Regions from separate parts of the Streptomyces sp. RLA012 genome, predicted to be linked through region 1. Evidence: riboswitches for the same ligand, from Rfam matches in the RefSeq annotation. Region 1 holds a riboswitch; each other region holds the start of a gene.
What was found. A riboswitch is a leader RNA that binds a small molecule or an ion and turns the genes downstream of it on or off. The one in region 1 is predicted to bind cyclic di-AMP.
Positions count from the first base shown of each region.

Region 2: linked by a shared signal. The riboswitch ahead of RV986_RS20780 (C40 family peptidase) and the one ahead of RV986_RS07735 (M23 family metallopeptidase) in region 1 are both predicted to bind cyclic di-AMP.
Region 3: linked by a shared signal. The riboswitch ahead of RV986_RS31455 (transglycosylase family protein) and the one ahead of RV986_RS07735 (M23 family metallopeptidase) in region 1 are both predicted to bind cyclic di-AMP.

Region 1 is NZ_JBWDPA010000002.1:1,624,469-1,630,095, forward strand. Features, by position in the region: gene RV986_RS07720 (SGNH/GDSL hydrolase family protein) at 1-756, opposite strand, end outside; gene RV986_RS07725 (DUF6250 domain-containing protein) at 900-1,616, opposite strand; gene RV986_RS07730 (hypothetical protein) at 1,613-1,882, opposite strand; gene RV986_RS07735 (M23 family metallopeptidase) at 2,234-3,211, opposite strand; cyclic di-AMP (ydaO/yuaA leader) riboswitch at 3,216-3,372, opposite strand; gene RV986_RS07740 (alpha-galactosidase) at 3,674-5,627, opposite strand, start outside.
Region 2 is NZ_JBWDPA010000002.1:4,599,863-4,605,489, reverse strand. Features, by position in the region: gene RV986_RS20795 (C40 family peptidase) at 1-171, opposite strand, end outside; gene RV986_RS20790 (hypothetical protein) at 612-965, shown strand; gene RV986_RS20785 (tellurite resistance/C4-dicarboxylate transporter family protein) at 1,080-2,054, opposite strand; gene RV986_RS20780 (C40 family peptidase) at 2,151-3,347, opposite strand; cyclic di-AMP (ydaO/yuaA leader) riboswitch at 3,356-3,528, opposite strand; gene RV986_RS20775 (ATP-dependent DNA helicase) at 3,802-5,627, shown strand, end outside.
Region 3 is NZ_JBWDPA010000002.1:6,825,466-6,831,092, forward strand. Features, by position in the region: gene RV986_RS31445 (cytochrome P450 family protein) at 1-60, shown strand, start outside; gene RV986_RS31450 (LysM peptidoglycan-binding domain-containing protein) at 238-1,212, shown strand; cyclic di-AMP (ydaO/yuaA leader) riboswitch at 1,395-1,557, shown strand; gene RV986_RS31455 (transglycosylase family protein) at 1,562-2,293, shown strand; gene eno (phosphopyruvate hydratase) at 2,588-3,883, shown strand; gene RV986_RS31465 (FtsB family cell division protein) at 4,063-4,539, shown strand; gene RV986_RS31470 (DUF501 domain-containing protein) at 4,591-5,127, shown strand; gene RV986_RS31475 (Ppx/GppA phosphatase family protein) at 5,532-5,627, shown strand, end outside.

The sequences.
Region 1 (5,627 bases):
GTCGTCCGGTGAGAGGCTTCCCTTGGCCGCCACGTGGTCGCCGGAGGACTCCCCGCGCAGGCGCCGCCCGATCCACGGGACGAGGTACTCGCGGGCCCAGTGGATGTCGTCGCGCCGGACCTCCAACGTGCCGCGGGGCGGCAACGGAGGCCAGGGCTGGTCGGGGTCGGCGGGGACTTCAAAACCGAGGACCTGGCCGGCGCGCAGCGCGACCCGGGTGTGGCCCTCGGGCGACAGGTGCAGGCGGTCGCCGTCCCAGGCACGGCGGTCCTGAATCGTCTTCAGGGACCACAGGTCGAGCACCGGACAGCCGTACCGGTCCGCGATGGCCCGTACGTGCCCGTTGTACGTGGCGATCTTGCCGCGCAGATGCTTCAGCACGGGAACGCCACGGGTGTCGAAGCCGGTCGTCACCATGACGGTGCCCACCGCGGAGGTGACGTCGCGAATCGCGCGCTCGAAGCGCTCCGCGACCTCGTCGGGGTCGGTTCCGGGCCGGATGATGTCGTTGCCGCCCGCGCAGAAGGAGACCAGGTCGGGCGCGAGTTCCTTGGCGCGCCTGAGCTGGTCGTCGACGACCTGGTCGAGCAGTTTCCCGCGTACGGCGAGGTTGGTGTAGGTGAAGTCGCCCTCGGGCCGTCGGTCCGCGAGAAGCACCGCGAACCGGTCGGCCCACCCGACGAACGCCCCGTCGGGCCCGAGATCGCCGACGCCTTCGGTGAAGCTGTCCCCCACCGCCACGTACGACCCGATCACTGATCTGTTGTCATTCTTCGAATCGTCTGCCACATCGGCCCATGATTCACCTTTCGATGTGAGCTACGCGACCGTAAGAAAGGGTTGACGGGGGGTGAGATAAGCCACTCGTAAAGTGTCGGTTAATCCGGAATAAGGCACTCTCAGGAGTGGTTGAACAGCCGCCACACCTGGAAGTCCGTGATCCGGAAGTGACTCCAGGTGGTCCGGAACGCGAAGTGCCCGCTCGTGTAGGGCTCCGGGTCGCGGTAGTCGAAGACCGGTCGCCCGTTGTTCCACCACTGGACCGTCGAGCCGTCCGAGACGATACGGACGCGGTGGGGCTCGTTGGCCGTCAGAAGCGGCTGCGTGTAGTCGTAGATCAGCGGGCGGACGCCCGCCTCCCCCACGTACCGGCGCAGCCGCGTCGTCGTGTTGGTGTTGGCGCCGTACCCGACGTAGTACGTCTTCAGGTAGTCGTATTCGGCGAGGGCGCCGCCGCGTGGCGTGGCGAAGAGGTCGTCCGGGGAACGTACGTCGACGGCGTTCCAGAAGTTGTTGAGGTCGGAGACCCGGTCGTTGACACCACCCTCGGAGACCGGCGTGGCGGTGTACTCGACGACGTACGGCCCCGCGAGCCGCTTCTTGAACCAGACCGTCGCGCCGCTCGGCACGTCGATCTCCAGGACGCCGCGCGAGGCGGTGACCGTGCCCCCGTCCTGCAGTTCGCTGGCCCATTGGCCGAGGCCGTGCCGGAAGCCGTCGCGGGCGATGAGCCGGCCCCGGCGGTGGCGCGGCGAGGCACTCGCGGCGGCGGCCGGGACGAGCGTCGCCAGGGCGGCACCGGCGGCCAGGGTCGTGAAGGCTCTGCGGGTGGTCATGAGGTTCCTTCCGTACGCGGGGTGGTGGCGAGGACGGGCGGAGCGGTGATGCCCGGCGGGCTTCGGCACCCGCCGGGTCTCGGCGCCCTGGCAGTGGTCCGTGTACGTCGACCGGAGATGCCCTGGTCGACGTCGACGGTCCGGATCCGATGGAAGCCGGGGGCGCCACTGCCGGACGGGACGACGTACGTCCAACGCCGGTCCAGGTCGGCGCAGTTGAGGCCCCAGGCCCGGAAGAGGATCCGGAAGGCTCCGCGACCGTCCACCCGTCGACCACCGAAACGAACTGGTTCGCGGGCGAGTCGGCGGACACCCGCTCGCCGTCGGCGAAGCTCACGCCCTCCGCCATGCGCGCCAACACCTCGGCCCGACCCGCCGATCGCGGCGGGCGCCGGGTCGTCGGCCCCGTTCCCACCGCCCCGGGCGGCGTCGGCGTGGGCGTCGGGCACTGGGACCTCCGAAGACGCAGAAAGCGCTTACAGAGATCACTGTGGAGCCACTCCCGCACGGTGTCGAGACCGCGCGCCCCGCTGCCACAAGACCGCAATGCGCTGATCATGGAGCGCTTATGGAGCGCTTATGGAGCGCTCCATGATCACTAGGGGGCGCGGCGGGCGTCAGCCGACGGCGACACCGTGCGAACGCAGGTACGCGACGGGGTCCACGTCGGAGCCGTAGCTCGGCGTGGTGCGGATCTCGAAGTGCAGATGCGGGCCGGTGACGTTGCCGGTCGCGCCGGAGAGGCCGATCCGCCGCCCCTCGGCCACGGTCTGCCCCGCCGAGACGGAGAGGGCGGACATATGGGCGTACTGCGAATAGCTGCCGTCGGCGTGCCGGATGACGACCTGGTTGCCGTAGGCGCCGCCCCAGCCGGCCGAGACGACCGTACCCGCGGCGATGGACTTGATGGTGGTGCCGGTCGGGACCACGAAGTCCACGCCGGTGTGGTAGCCGCTGGACCACATGCCGCCGGCCACCTTGTAGCCGGTGCCGATGACGGCGCCCTCGACCGGCAGGGTGTAGCCGGAACTGTCGGCGGCCCGGGCCTTGGGCGTACTCGCCACGCCGGCCGACCCTGTGGCCGACTGGGTGGATGCCTTGGAGGAGGCCTTGGAGGACGACCGCTTGGACGACGAGGTCGGCGACTGGGTCGACGGCTTGGTGCCGCCGGTCGACGCCGCCTTCTCGCCGATCGTCAGCTTCAGGCCCGGGTGGATCAACGACGGGTCGCCGCCGATGGCCTGGCGGTTGTCGGAGTAGAGCCGCTGCCAGCCGCCTGCGACGTTCTGCTGGTCGGCGATCTTCGCCAGCCAGTCGCCGGCCTTTACCGCATAGGTCTTTGTCGCGCCGGTGGAAGTGACGGTCCCGGTCTTTTCCGAAATCGTCGCTGCCTTTTCCGCAACCGTCGCGGTCTTTTCGGATACCGCCGCGGTCTTTTCCGGAGCCGAGGAAACGGCGGTCGCCGGAGTGGCGGCGTGGGCGCCGGATGCCCCCATCAGCGGCAGCGCGAGCGCGGCACCACCGGTTCCGGCCACGGCGATCGAGCGGGTGAAACGCTGGGACTTGGGACGGCGGTGCTTACCCTTCGCGGGCATGACGAATTCCTCTCCGGCGCCTGCGGGGTGAGCTGTCGGGTGCGGGCTGGAGATGCCCGGCCGCGCGGCCACGCGGCTGTACCCCTAGCCGTTCCGGAGACCGGAACAGGCGTCCTACCTGTGGGTCCCCCGCTCCTGCCGGGTACGGGTGGGTGTGCGGATTCCGGGCGGCGGCAGGATTGGGCGTCCGTCCGGATTGAGGGCGAACGTAGGCGAGATGGGAGCGCATCGCCAACCATGTGGCTTTTCTGTGTACGTGCCTTTCTTGATCCAGGCCGGAATTCCCGTCACCCTCCGTGAACGGGGGATGTTTTCGTCCCTCAACCGCCCTGAAATTCGGGCGGATTGGGCGAGAGCGGCCGCAACACATCGTCACGAATATGACGCTGCTCACGCACGCCGAACCACGATGCTTCATTCCAGGGCCAGTTGGAATGAAGGCTGCGTTTCAGGACAGAACAGTCACACGCGACGCAGTCGGATAACTGCCGCGTCGAGGTCGCCTCGCAGGCCCGTCCGCAGCCCGTGGTGCAGCAGCACCGCACCCCGATGCACTTCACCCGTTTCGCGGCATTCGTACGCGGCACCCGGATCGAGGCCACGCAGCCGGAGCGGGGCGACCTGCTCACCGAAATGCTGGGCCTGGAGCCAGGCCAGGACGACGGTCTCGTCACCGCGGACGTACTGGACCGCACTCGACCCGCCCTCCGGAGGGCGCAGCCGGTAGAGGTCGCCGCGCTGCACGACCGGCCGGATCTCTTTGTAGAGCTTCACCCAGTCCCGCGCCTCGACGAGTTCCTGCTCGCTCCACTCGGCCAGATCGCCGCCGACCCCGAGCACCCCGGCCATGGCGCTCACAAACCGGAGACGCAGCGAGCTGACACGCCCATTGAGCTGTGCGTTCGGGCTGTCGGTGACCCAGGCCGACATGATCCGGGCAGGGTGGACCTGGCTGAAGCCGTACTGGATCGCGAGCCGGTCGAGCGGGTCGGTGTTGTCGGAGGTCCACACCTCGTCCGTACGCGCCATGATGCCGAGGTCGATCCGGCCGCCACCGCCGGAGCAGGACTCGAAGGCGACCCCGGGATGCGCGGCCCGCAGCCGGTCCAGCAGCGCGTACAGGGCCTCCACGTGCTCGACCCACAGCTTCTGCGGGTACGGCTCACCCGGCCAACCGGCGTCCGTGAAACAGCGGTTGAAGTCCCATTTCACATAGTCGATCGGGGCGCCGGAGAGCAGACCGTCGAGCTGCTCCCACAGATACTCCTGGACGTCCGGGCGGGCGAGATTCAGTACGAGCTGATTGCGGAACTCCGTCCTGGTTCGCCCCGGTTGGAACTGCACCCAGTCGGGGTGCGCGCGATACAGCTCGCTGTCCGGGTTGACCATTTCCGGTTCGACCCAGATCCCGAACTGCATACCGAGCGCGTGCACGTCGTCGGCGAGCGGCTTCAGCCCCTGCGGGAAGCGGTCCGGGTTGGGCGACCAGTCACCGAGCCCGGCGCGGTCGCTGGTCCGCTCCCCGAACCAGCCGTCGTCGACCACGAACAGCTCGACACCCATCGCCGCGGCCCGCCGGGCCAGCTCCCGCTGCTGCTCCTCGGAGATGTCGAAGTGGGTGGCCTCCCAGGAGTTGAACAGCACCGGCCGGTCCTGGTCCGCGTCCGGGATGACGTACGCGCGCTGGTAGGCGTGCCAGGCGCGGCTCGCCCCGCCGAAGCCGCCGTCGCTCCACAGCCCCGCGAAGACGGGCGTGGTGAACGACTCCCCCGGCTCCAGTCGCAGCAGCCCCGAGTCGTCGTACCCCGCGCCACCGGAGATCTGCACGCGCGCGTCGGGGAGCTGGGCCACACAGATCCGCCACGAGCCCGACCAGCCGAGCGCGCACCCGTACACCTCGCCGCTCTCCTCGGTCGCCCCGCTGTCGAGCGCGACCCACGGCAGATGCTGGTGCCCGGTGTGCCCGCGGCGGCTGCCGATGACCTTCTCACCGTAGGTGAGGGAGGACCGCTCAAGCCGGGACTCGGCCGCCCACCGGCCGTGCAGCTGGGAGAGCCGCCAGCCGTCGCGCTCGGGCAGCGTCCAGGTCGCGGAGTCGGCGCGCAGCAGCTCCAGGGAGGCGCCTTCGTCGGCTTGGTCGGCTTCGTTGGCGAGGGTCACCCAGCGCTCGACGACGTCTCCGCGCATCCGGTAGTGCAGCGTGACGGCGAGCCCGTCGTCCAGAAAGCGCAGCCGCAGTTCGTCACCGTCGGCCTCGTACCCCTCGAACCGCCATTCGGTGCCGCGCCGTTCGTCCGTCCGGACGGACAGCGCCGGGCGTACGAAGCGGGGGCCGCCCTCGACGGGATACTCCTCGCGCCCGTCGAGCCGGGACTCGAAGGGCCGGTACGGCGGGCCGGGCAGGGCGGCCAGCGAC
Region 2 (5,627 bases), 3.0 Mb from region 1:
GTACAACTTGTCCACCTTGGCCTTCACCTGTGCCGGTGACAGCTGCGGATCCGCGTGCCCCGTCCCGTCGAACCCCGTCGCCGTCGCCGCACCCGCGAGCGCGATGGTCGCGGCGGTGCGGGCCGTGTTCCTGCCGAGCGAGCGCTGTCTGGGCTTGCGGTGCACTGCCACGAGGGCCCACATCCTTCCCGGGGACTTCCGTAACGACCGCCGGGGACGAGCGCGGTCGGCGGGGACGCGTCCGGCGGCGGCCCACACAGGGGGAGCGGGCCGCCGCCGGACCTTTCTCGGCGGTGGTGGCCGACTGCCGCCCCTGGCCCGGGCGGCGGTGGGGAGCCGGTCACCTGGTGGAGGACGCTAAACCTGAGAGTGATGTCTCGGTAACTCCATGTACGGAACTGGCACCAGTGGATCGCCGGGTGACCGTATGTGGCCGTGATCCCGGCCCGAGGGCGTCGACTTCACGCTGTGTGATGATCGATGGGGCGGTTCGGGCGCGGCCGAGCGTCCCAGGTGCTAGGGGTGTACACGGGGTGGCTCGGTGACAAGGGGGCCTCAAGGGGTGGGCCGGTGACAAGAGGCGTCGGTACCGCCGATTAGGCTCCGGCTCCATGGACGTACTCATCCATCTCTTCGTCGGCCTGCACATCATCGGCATCGCCTCGCTCCTCGGCGGTTTCCTCACCCAGATGAAGGCGATGGGCCAGGGCGCCGCCCGGTTCGTCCCCGCCATGCTGCACGGTGCGCTGACCATGCTGGTCACGGGCGTCGTCCTCGTCGGCCTCAACCAGGCCGACGACCACTCGGTCAACACCATCAAGATCGGCGTGAAACTGGCCCTGCTGATCGTGATCCTCGGCCTGGTCTATGTGAAGCGGGACGACGAGAAGGTGGAGAAGGGCCTGTTCGGGCTGGTCGGGCTGCTGACCACGGCGAACATCTTCATCGCGGTGCTGTGGACCTGACAGCTCCTCCAGGTCCACGGCTCTCTCCCCTCAGGTCCACGGCTCCCTCCAGGGCCGCGGCTTCCGCGACCACTGTGCCTCCCGTGAGCGCCGTGCCTTCCGCGAGTGCTACGCCTACGCCTCCCGCGGGCGCGTGACGGTTCCGGCCGCCACCACCAGCCACGCCGCCACCGCGATCCACAGCAGCACCTGTCCGAGCCCCTTGAGCCACAGGACGTCGAGGGCGGTCGCGACCGACAGGGCCGCCACCGCCGTCATGCCCATCGGGAACACGGTCGCCCAGCGCCGCACGTCGTGGCGCAGGCGAGGCCGCAGCAGTTCCGCGACGGCCAGGACGACGTAGAAGCCCAGCGCGAGCGCGAGCAGGCCGCCGCTCACGCCGTGCAGCACGCGGTTGTCGTCGTCGTTCCACAGGTACGGGTTCGCCCGGTGTGCGCCGATCAGCTCCGCCCCGGCCAGCGCCGAGATGGCCAGCGCACCGCCGGCGATCCAGTGGTCCCCGGCCCCCACAGCGACCTCGCGATAGTCGAAGTACAGCAGCGCCACCACATACAGCACGATCCCCAGCCAGAACAGCACCAGCGCGGCGTGCGCCAGCCAGTCCGCGCGTACCGCCGGGGCGAGCGCGGCGGCCAGCACCGCGAGCCCCTCCGTGGCCACACACCCGAGGAACACCGCTCCGGGCGTACGAGGCCGCAGACGCCGTACGACCAGGAGGAGCAGCCCGGGCCAGAGCACGGCCGACAGGGCGAGCAGGGCCTCGGCCGGTACCTCCCAGCCGAGCGCGACCAGCCGGGTGCCGAGCACGGTGGTCGCCGCGACCGCGGTGAGCGCGGCGGGCGTGCCGGCCTCCGTGACCCACCGCTCCCGCTCGCGCAGCAGCCGTACGACGAAGTCCGCGGCGAGCCCGAGCCAGCCGAGGGCCGTCAGGGCCAGCGCGATCCGGGAGAGCGTCTCGTGGCCGGTCAGCCGCAGCCCGACCGAGATGATGCCGGTGGCCAGCACGGCGGCTCCGGCGCCGGGCGAACACTCCGCCCACCCGGTGCGCAGTCGGGCCGACCAGATGCGGGGCGGGGAGGTGGCTGGCATGGGCCCGATGCTAGGGACCTTCGAGCGGGTTGCCCGCGGGGCACGCGCGCGTGGAGCTCGATCAGCCCTCACGCGCGCGTGCCCGGCGCCGTAGCGCTACGCCGGACGCACCACGCTGTGGATGATCGACTCGCCGCCGTAGAAGATCGACTCCTCGCGGACGTACGCACCCGGCTTGGGCGCGTGGATCATCATGCCGTTGCCGATGTACAGGCCGACGTGGCTGATGTCGTCGTAGAAGAAGACGAGGTCACCGGGCCTGATGTCGGAGAGAGGGACGGTGCTGCCCGCTTTGACCTGGTCATAGGTGGTGCGCGGGAGGCTGACGCCCGCGGCCTTCCAGGCGGCCTGGGTGAGGCCGGAGCAGTCGTACGAGCCCGGCCCGGTCGCGCCCCACACGTACGGCTTGCCGATCTGGGTGCGGGCGAAGGCGATGGCCTTGTCGGCCTTGACGGTGTAGGAGGCGTCGGTGGCCGAGGTGCCGGTGGTCCCGGTGGTGCCGGTGGTCCCCGTGGTTCCGGAGGTGCTTGTGGTGCCGGAGCCCGTCTGCTGCTGGGCCGCCGCCTCCTGGGCCTTCTTCTCCGCCGCGGCCTGTTGCTGCGCCAGCTCCGCCGCCTTGCGGTCGGCCGCCTCCCGCTTCTTCTGCTCGATCGCCGCGAGCCGCGCCTTCTCCTCGGCGGTCAGCTTGGAGAGCAGGTCGCGCGCCTCCGCCAGCTTGCGCTGCACGTCGGCCTTGGACGTCTTCAGCGCGCTCTGCGTCGTGGTGAGCGTCTGCAGGCTCTCGGAGGCCTCCGCGCGCTTCTTCGTGGTGGCGGCCTGCTCGGTGACGTAGTCGTCGACGGCCGCCTTCTGGCGGGTGGTCAGACGGTCCATCAGCTGGGTCTGGTCGAAGTAGTCCTGCGGATTGTCGGCCAGCAGGAAGCTCGCGGTGTCGGGGGCGGCGGCACCGGTGCGGTACTGGGCCGCGGCGAACGAACCCAGCTCCTCACGCGCGGTGTTCAGCTTCTCGGTGCGCTGGGCCACGTCGTCGAGGAGGGAGTCGACCCGCTTGCGCTGCTGCGCGGTCTTCTCCCGGGTCGCGTTGTACTTGTCGGTCGCCGTCTCGGCCTGGTGGTAGAGGTCGTCGACCTTCTTCTCGACCTCTTCGACGCTCGGCTTGGAATCGGCCGAGGGCGCGGCGTTCGCCGTCTGGGAGAGCAGGGCCACGGAGGTGAGGGCCGCCGTGGCGAGGGCAGGGGTCCGTATACCCGCTATGCGCGTACCCATAGGACTCCACTTGCGATGCGACGCCAAGAGAGGCGACTCCTTCCGTCCTCCGCCTACCGAGTTAGCTGTCGGGTTCGGGCGGGTGCTTCCGGAAGGTTTGCCCTACGGTCCTTGCCCCGTGGGACAATTGGACCGATTCACCCCAAAGTCGGTTGGGTCCCCGGCTCCGGCTGCCTCGTGGGCGTACCGGACTCGGCGGAGACCGCACGGCCCGACGACGTTCGCCGGTTGCTGTCGAGCGGTCTGCCGGGCACGCTAGCCAACTCATAAGTGTTCTGTGAAGTTTGATGTGCGATATGCCCGATACATTTTCGTGACCTTGATGTTGGGTGCCGCTGGTCGTGGCTGACCGTAAGGGAATGGATCTAGGCGGTGACGGCGGGGTGCGGAGGGGGAGGGACGGCCCGCGGCCACGGAAAAACCGGTCGGGTTTCCAGGGTGGCCGCGGGTTGTCAGTGGGGCGGCCTAAACTCGGAGAGCGATGAGCAGCCTCTTTGACGACAGCTTCCTGGCGGACCTCCAGCCCTCCGGGGCCCACGAGGAAGAGCCCCCGCCGCCGCCCGAGGACGGGGCGCCGGAGCCGCTTCCGGACGACTTGTTCGGCGGCCGTTTCGACGTGCCCGCGAGCCGGGACGCGTACTACCGCGACGGCGCGCCCCGCCCCGCCGTGGACCCGGCGGCCCTGCTGGACGGGCTGAACGAGAACCAGCGTGCGGCCGTGGTGCACTCCGGCTCCCCCCTGCTCATCGTGGCCGGCGCCGGCTCCGGCAAGACCCGGGTGCTCACGCACCGGATCGCGCATCTGCTGGGCGAGCGCCAGGTCCACCCCGGCCAGATCCTCGCGATCACCTTCACGAACAAGGCCGCGGGCGAGATGAAGGAGCGCGTCGAGCACCTCGTCGGCCCGCGCGCCCACGCGATGTGGGTGATGACCTTCCACAGCGCGTGTGTGCGGATCCTGCGCCGGGAGAGCAAGCAGCTCGGCTTCACGTCGTCCTTCTCGATCTACGACGCCGCCGACAGCAAGCGTCTGATGGCGCTCGTCTGCCGTGATCTGGACCTCGATCCGAAGCGCTTCCCGCCGAAGTCCTTCAGCGCCAAGATCTCGAACCTGAAGAACGAGCTGATCGACGAGGAGGACTTCGCCGCCCAGGCCGCCGACGGTTTCGAGAAGACCCTCGCCCAGGCCTACGCGATGTACCAGTCGCGGCTGCGTGAGGCCAACGCGCTCGACTTCGACGACCTGATCATGACCACGGTCAACCTGCTGCGCGCCTTCCCGGACGTCGCCGAGCACTACCGCCGCCGCTTCCGCCACGTCCTGGTCGACGAGTACCAGGACACGAACCACGCGCAGTACGCCCTGGTCAGGGAGCTCGTCGGCCCGGCCGCCGCCGACGACCGGCCCGAGGACGTGCCGTCCGCCGCGGGCGACCTCGGCCCCGCCGAGCTGTGCGTCGTGGGCGACGCCGACCAGTCGATCTACGCCTTCCGCGGCGCGACCATCCGCAACATCCTCCAGTTCGAGGAGGACTACCCGGACGCGACGACGATCCTCCTCGAACAGAACTACCGCTCGACCCAGACGATCCTGTCCGCCGCCAACGCGGTCATCGAGCGCAACGAATCCCGCCGCCCCAAGAACCTGTGGACCAACGCGGGCGCCGGTTCGAACATCACCGGGTATGTCGCCGACACCGAGCACGACGAGGCCCAGTTCGTCGCCGACGAGATAGACCGTCTCACCGACGCGGGCGAGGCCAAGGCGGGCGACGTCGCCGTCTTCTACCGTACGAACGCCCAGTCCCGTGTCTTCGAAGAAGTCTTCATCCGTGTCGGCCTGCCCTACAAGGTCGTCGGCGGCGTCCGCTTCTACGAGCGCAAGGAGGTCCGGGACGTCCTCGCGTACCTCAGGGTCCTGGCCAACCCCGAGGACTCGGTCCCGCTGCGCCGCATCCTGAACGTCCCCAAGCGCGGCATCGGCGAGCGCGCGGAGGCCATGATCGACGCGCTCTCGCAGCGCGAGCGGATCAGCTTCCCGCAGGCGCTGCGCCGCGTCGACGAGGCGTACGGGATGGCGGCGCGGTCGACGAACGCCGTGAAGCGGTTCAACACGCTCATGGAGGACCTCCGTACGATCGTCGAGTCCGGCGCGGGCCCGGCGACCGTCCTGGAGGCGGTCCTGGAGCGCACCGGCTATCTCGCCGAGCTGCAGGCCTCGACCGATCCGCAGGACGAGACCCGTATCGAGAACCTCCAGGAACTTGCCGCCGTGGCACTGGAGTTCGAGCAGGAGTCCGGCGCCGC
Region 3 (5,627 bases), 5.2 Mb from region 1:
CTCATTATGCGCGGATTGCGCACGCTTCCGGTGGAGTTCACACCTCCGGTCGGGGCGTAGCGGCGGCCGACGACCATACGCCGACCGGCGGCCCAAGCTGACACTTCCTCAACTCTGTAATCTTCACGTGATCTACGCTGCATCGACTTGTGACAAGTGTTCGGGTGCGGATACGTTCACTCGTCAACGCGACTCGTTCGTCGCGTAGTCAACTGCTGTCACGCGAAAGGTTTCCGCATGCTCTCCGGGAACGGCCGCCATCGTCGCCCCCGTCAGGCTCCGGCCCTCATCGTCGCGGCAGGAGTGACCGGATCCGCCATCGCGATCCCGTTGCTCGGCGCCGCGAGCGCGAACGCCGCCGACGGCACCACCTGGGACCGGGTCGCGGAGTGCGAGAGCGCCGGCCAGTGGAGCGCCGACAGCGGCAACGGGTATTACGGCGGACTGCAGATGACCCAGAAGGACTGGGAGAGGTACGGCGGCCTCATGTATGCGCCGAGTGCCGACGAGGCCAGCCGCTCGCAGCAGATAGCCATCGCCGAGAAGCTCCTCGACGCCAAGGGTCTCGTCGCCTGGCCCACCTGTGGACCGCTCTCCGGACTCAGCAGGAACTCGGGTGAGGTCGCGGTCGACACGGGTGTGGCGAACGACTCCTCCAGTTCGTCCAGTTCCTCCAGTTCCTCCGGTTCGTCGAATTCCACGAAGTCGTCCAGTTCCTCTGATTCCTCTGATTCCTCTGATTCCTCAGATTCCTCTGGTTCGTCCGGTTCGTCGGCGAATGCGACCGAGGGTACGACGAAGGCCGACGGCAGCGGGACGGCGACGACGAAGAGCGGCACCTCGGACAACTCCGGTCAGGGCGGCGACTCTTCGGCCACGACCGAGAGCGCGACGACCGGCGCCGGGCGCCACCGCGGCGGCAGCGCCGACGAGGACACCACCGACGCCACCACCGACAGCGCGCTGGACGGCCGTACCGACGACTCCTCCGACCGGCACACCTCTCGGGGTACCGGCACCGCCCGCGATGTCATCGACGGCTCGTACGTCGTCCGCGCCGGAGACAATCTGTGGACCATCGCCGACGCCCTTGACCTCGAAGGCGGATGGGCCGAGCTGTACGCCGAGAACAAGAAGGCGGTCGGCGTCGACCCGGACCTCATCCGCCCCGGTCAGAGCCTTGCAGTTGGTACTGAATCGGGCGAAAAGTAGGGGCAGTTCGCGTCATGGTTCGCTGGAGAATGTCCGGTTTAGTGCGAGTGAGAGATGGATCTCAAAGACCCTGATCGTCTTTGGAATTCAGCCGATCGGCTGCTTACGGTCAACACCGCTCGCCTCAGCGGGCCCCGACGGTCGCAACGCCGAATCCTGCCAGCGGCCGTACGGGAACAGTCGACGCGTCAGCGCCGTAGGCAGGAGCGGGGGACCCAAGGTAAGTGCCGCGCCCGGTAGTTGACCGGAGCGGCTTGGGGTGAAGCCGTGCGCCCAGAGCGCACGGCCGGGCACTCACCCGCCCGAACCCGACAGCTCACCTCGCAGGCGTCGGTGAGGGGATCTCTCCATGCTGTTTTCCAGCAAGGGCAAGCACCGCCGCCCGAACAAAACCACCCGTGTCGCCACGCTCGCCGGTGTCACCGGTGTCGCCATCGCCGCCCCGCTCATGGCGGCCGGCAACGCCTCCGCCGCCACCGCCTCCCAGTGGGACACCGTCGCCCAGTGCGAGTCCGGCGGCAACTGGTCCATCAACACCGGCAACGGCTACTACGGCGGACTGCAGTTCTCGGCCTCCACCTGGGCCGCGTACGGCGGCACCGCGTACGCCTCCGCCGCCAACCAGGCCTCCAGGTCCGAGCAGATCGCCATCGGCGAGAAGGTCCTCGCCGCGCAGGGCAAGGGCGCCTGGCCGACCTGTGGCACGGGCCTGTCGGGCGCCGCGTACACCGGCGGCACGAGCACCCCGTCGCACTCGTCCTCCTCGAACTCGAACGGCTCCTCGTCGAACGGTTCCTCGTCGAACGGCTCGCCGAGCACCAGTACCACCACCCGCTCGACGGACACCGCGGCCTCCCGTTCGGCGTCGCGTCCGTCCGCCGAGAGGACCGTGCCCACCCCGGCGGGCAAGAAGGTCGAGAAGGGTGACGGCGAGTACAAGGTCGTCAAGGGCGACACCCTCAGCTCGATCGCCGAGAAGAAGAAGGTCAAGGGCGGCTGGCAGCAGCTGTTCAAGCTGAACAAGGACATCATCGACGACGCGGACTTCATCTACCCGGGTCAGCAGCTCCACCTCAGCTGATGATCGGCAGCTTCACCTCAGCTGAATGACAGGTCCCGCATAGAAGGGGTCTCCACACTGGAGACACCGAGGAGGACCACCCCCGTCCCCACGGGCCCCCGCTCCGGTGCGCGTTCCCCCGTACGCACCGGAGCGGGGATTTTTGTTTCCGTTTTTGTTCCGTTCTGGAACAATGTGTACGTTCAGTTCTGCCCAAGAGGTGGGCGACCGGCTGGCCGATCCCCCTCAGGCGGTTAGGCTCATGTCGCGAAGCCATCACAGGTCTCGCGTACCCGCGTCACATCCCAGAAGGAGATGCTCGTGCCGTCCATCGACGTCGTCGTAGCCCGGGAAATCCTGGACTCCCGAGGCAACCCCACGGTCGAGGTCGAGGTCGGCCTCGACGACGGCAGCACTGGTCGTGCCGCCGTCCCGTCCGGCGCCTCCACGGGTGCCTTCGAGGCCATCGAGCTGCGTGACGGTGACCCCAACCGTTACGGCGGCAAGGGTGTCGAGAAGGCCGTCCTCGCCGTCATCGAGCAGATCGGCCCGGAGCTCGTCGGCTACGACGCCACCGAGCAGCGCCTGATCGACCAGGCGATGTTCGACCTGGACGCCACCGACAACAAGGGCTCGCTCGGCGCCAACGCCATCCTCGGCGTCTCGCTCGCCGTCGCGCACGCCGCCTCCGAGGCCAGCGACCTGCCCCTGTTCCGCTACCTCGGCGGTCCGAACGCGCACCTGCTGCCCGTTCCGATGATGAACATCCTGAACGGCGGCTCGCACGCCGACTCCAACGTGGACATCCAGGAGTTCATGATCGCCCCGATCGGCGCGGAGTCCTTCTCCGAGGCGCTGCGCTGGGGCGCCGAGGTCTACCACACCCTCAAGAAGGTGCTGAAGACCAAGGGCCTGTCCACCGGCCTGGGCGACGAGGGCGGTTTCGCGCCGAACCTGGAGTCCAACCGTGCCGCGCTCGACCTCATCGTCGAGGCCATCCAGCAGGCCGGCTACATCCCCGGCGAGCAGATCGCGCTCGCGCTCGACGTCGCCGCGTCCGAGTTCTACAAGGACGGCAAGTACGAGTTCGAGGGCAAGTCCCGCTCGGCCGCCGAGATGACGGAGTACTACGAGGAGCTCGTCTCCGCGTACCCGCTGGTCTCCATCGAGGACCCGCTGTACGAGGACGACTGGGCCGGCTGGAAGGTCATCACCGACCGGATCGGCGACAAGGTCCAGATCGTCGGCGACGACCTCTTCGTCACCAACCCGGAGCGCCTGGCCCGCGGCATCGAGGAGGGCTCCGCGAACGCCCTGCTCGTCAAGGTCAACCAGATCGGCTCGCTGACCGAGACCCTGGACGCCGTCGAGATGGCCCAGCGCAACGGCTTCAAGTGCATGATGTCCCACCGCTCCGGCGAGACCGAGGACGTCACCATCGCCGACCTCGCCGTCGCGGTGAACTGCGGCCAGATCAAGACCGGCGCCCCGGCCCGCTCGGACCGCGTCGCCAAGTACAACCAGCTGCTGCGCATCGAGGAGATCCTCGACGACGCCGCGGTGTACGCGGGGCGTAGCGCCTTCCCGCGGTTTCGCTCTGCGAACCAGTAGGCACAGCGCTCTGCGAACCAGTAGGCACAGCGCTCTGCGAACCAGTAGGCACAGCAAGGGCTGACACCCGCCGAGGGTCAAGCCTTAGCCAGTCGTACGTACGTCCCCGTACTCGGTCCCGTACCGTGTGCGGGGACGTACGCACGTGACGGGCTGGTACCACTGGGGAGGCGGGACTCATGGCCGTGAAGGACAGGGACCGGTTCTCCACCGCGACCAGGCTGCGGCTGCTCGGCGAGCAGACCGCGGCCCGGGTCTACCGCTCACAGACCAAGCGCCAGGCCCGCCGCTCCCGTCTGACCGGCCGGGCCGCGCTGCTCGCTCTCGTACTCTGTTCTCTGATCGTGGCGCTCGCGTACCCGATAAGGCAGTACGTGTCCCAGCGCACCGAGATCTCCGAACTGGAGCGGCAGCGCGAGCAGGCCCGCGAGCGGGTCGAACAGCTGCGTGACCTGAAGGCGCGCTGGCAGGACGACGCGTACGCGAAGCAGCAGATCCGGGAACGGCTGCACTACGTGATGCCGGGCGAGACCGGATACATCGTGATCGACCCGGACGCGGCGAAGCAGTCGCGTACGGATCTGGGGGCGGCAGCCCGCCCCTGGTACGCCAACGTCTGGGACGGCGTCGACAAGTCGGACCGCTCCGACCGGTGACGTGAAGATCCGACCGGTGAAGTGAATGAAGAAAGAGACTTGAGCACAGGCATGGAAACGCCCCCGCCGCCCACCCCGCGCACCGAGCCGACCGACGCGGACGTCGAGGCATTCAAGCAGCAACTCGGCCGGCCGCCGCGCGGGCTGCGCGCGATCGCGCACCGCTGTCCCTGCGGTCAGCCGGACGTGGTGGAGACGGCGCCCCGGCTTCCCGACGGTACGCCGTTCCCGACGACGTACTACCTGACGTGTCCGCGCGCGGCCTCCGCGATCGGCACGCTGGAGGCCAACGGCGTCATGAAGGAGATGACGGACCGGCTCGCGACCGATCCCGAGCTGGCCGCCGCGTACCGGGCCGCCCACGAGGACTACATCGCGCGGCGCGATGCCATCGAGGTGCTGGAGGGTTTCCCGAGCGCCGGTGGCATGCCGGACCGGGTGAAGTGCCTGCATGTGCTGGTGGCGCACTCGCTGGCCGCGGGGCCGGGGGTGAACCCGCTGGGCGACGAGGCGATCGCGATGTTGCCGGAGTGGTGGAGCAAGGGGGCGTGCGTCGTCCCTCCGGGGGTGGCTGCCTCCGAGGAGTGATCCATCGCCGGGGGCTGTGTCGTCGGCCGCGGGTGGGTGGGCCTTGCTCGCGCAGTTCCTCGCGCCCCCGGGACCGGGGCTGCGCCCCGGATCGCTCGGCTGCGGGGTGGTGGGGGTTGCTCGCGCAGTTCCTCGCGCCCCTGGGACCGGGGCTGCGCCCCGGATTTCCCGCCTGCCCCGGACCGCGGTTCTTCAGCCTGTCCGGCGTTTGAGGACGAGGCCGTTCGGGCCGGTGCGGGGGACTGGGGGCGGAGCCCCCAGGTGCAGGATGGTGGGGGTCCCCCCTGCTCGAGCGAAGCCGAGAGCTCGGGGGAGGGTAGGGGCGGCGGGGGCGAGATGTCTCGGGACCCCGTCGCACCTCGTCGAACCGAGTTGCCCGAATCCACAACAGGAGACCACCACCCATGACCAGGGTCGCCGCCATCGACTGCGGTACGAATTCCATCCGCCTCCTCGTCGCCGACGCGAACCCGGCGACGGGAGAACTCGTCGACCTGGAC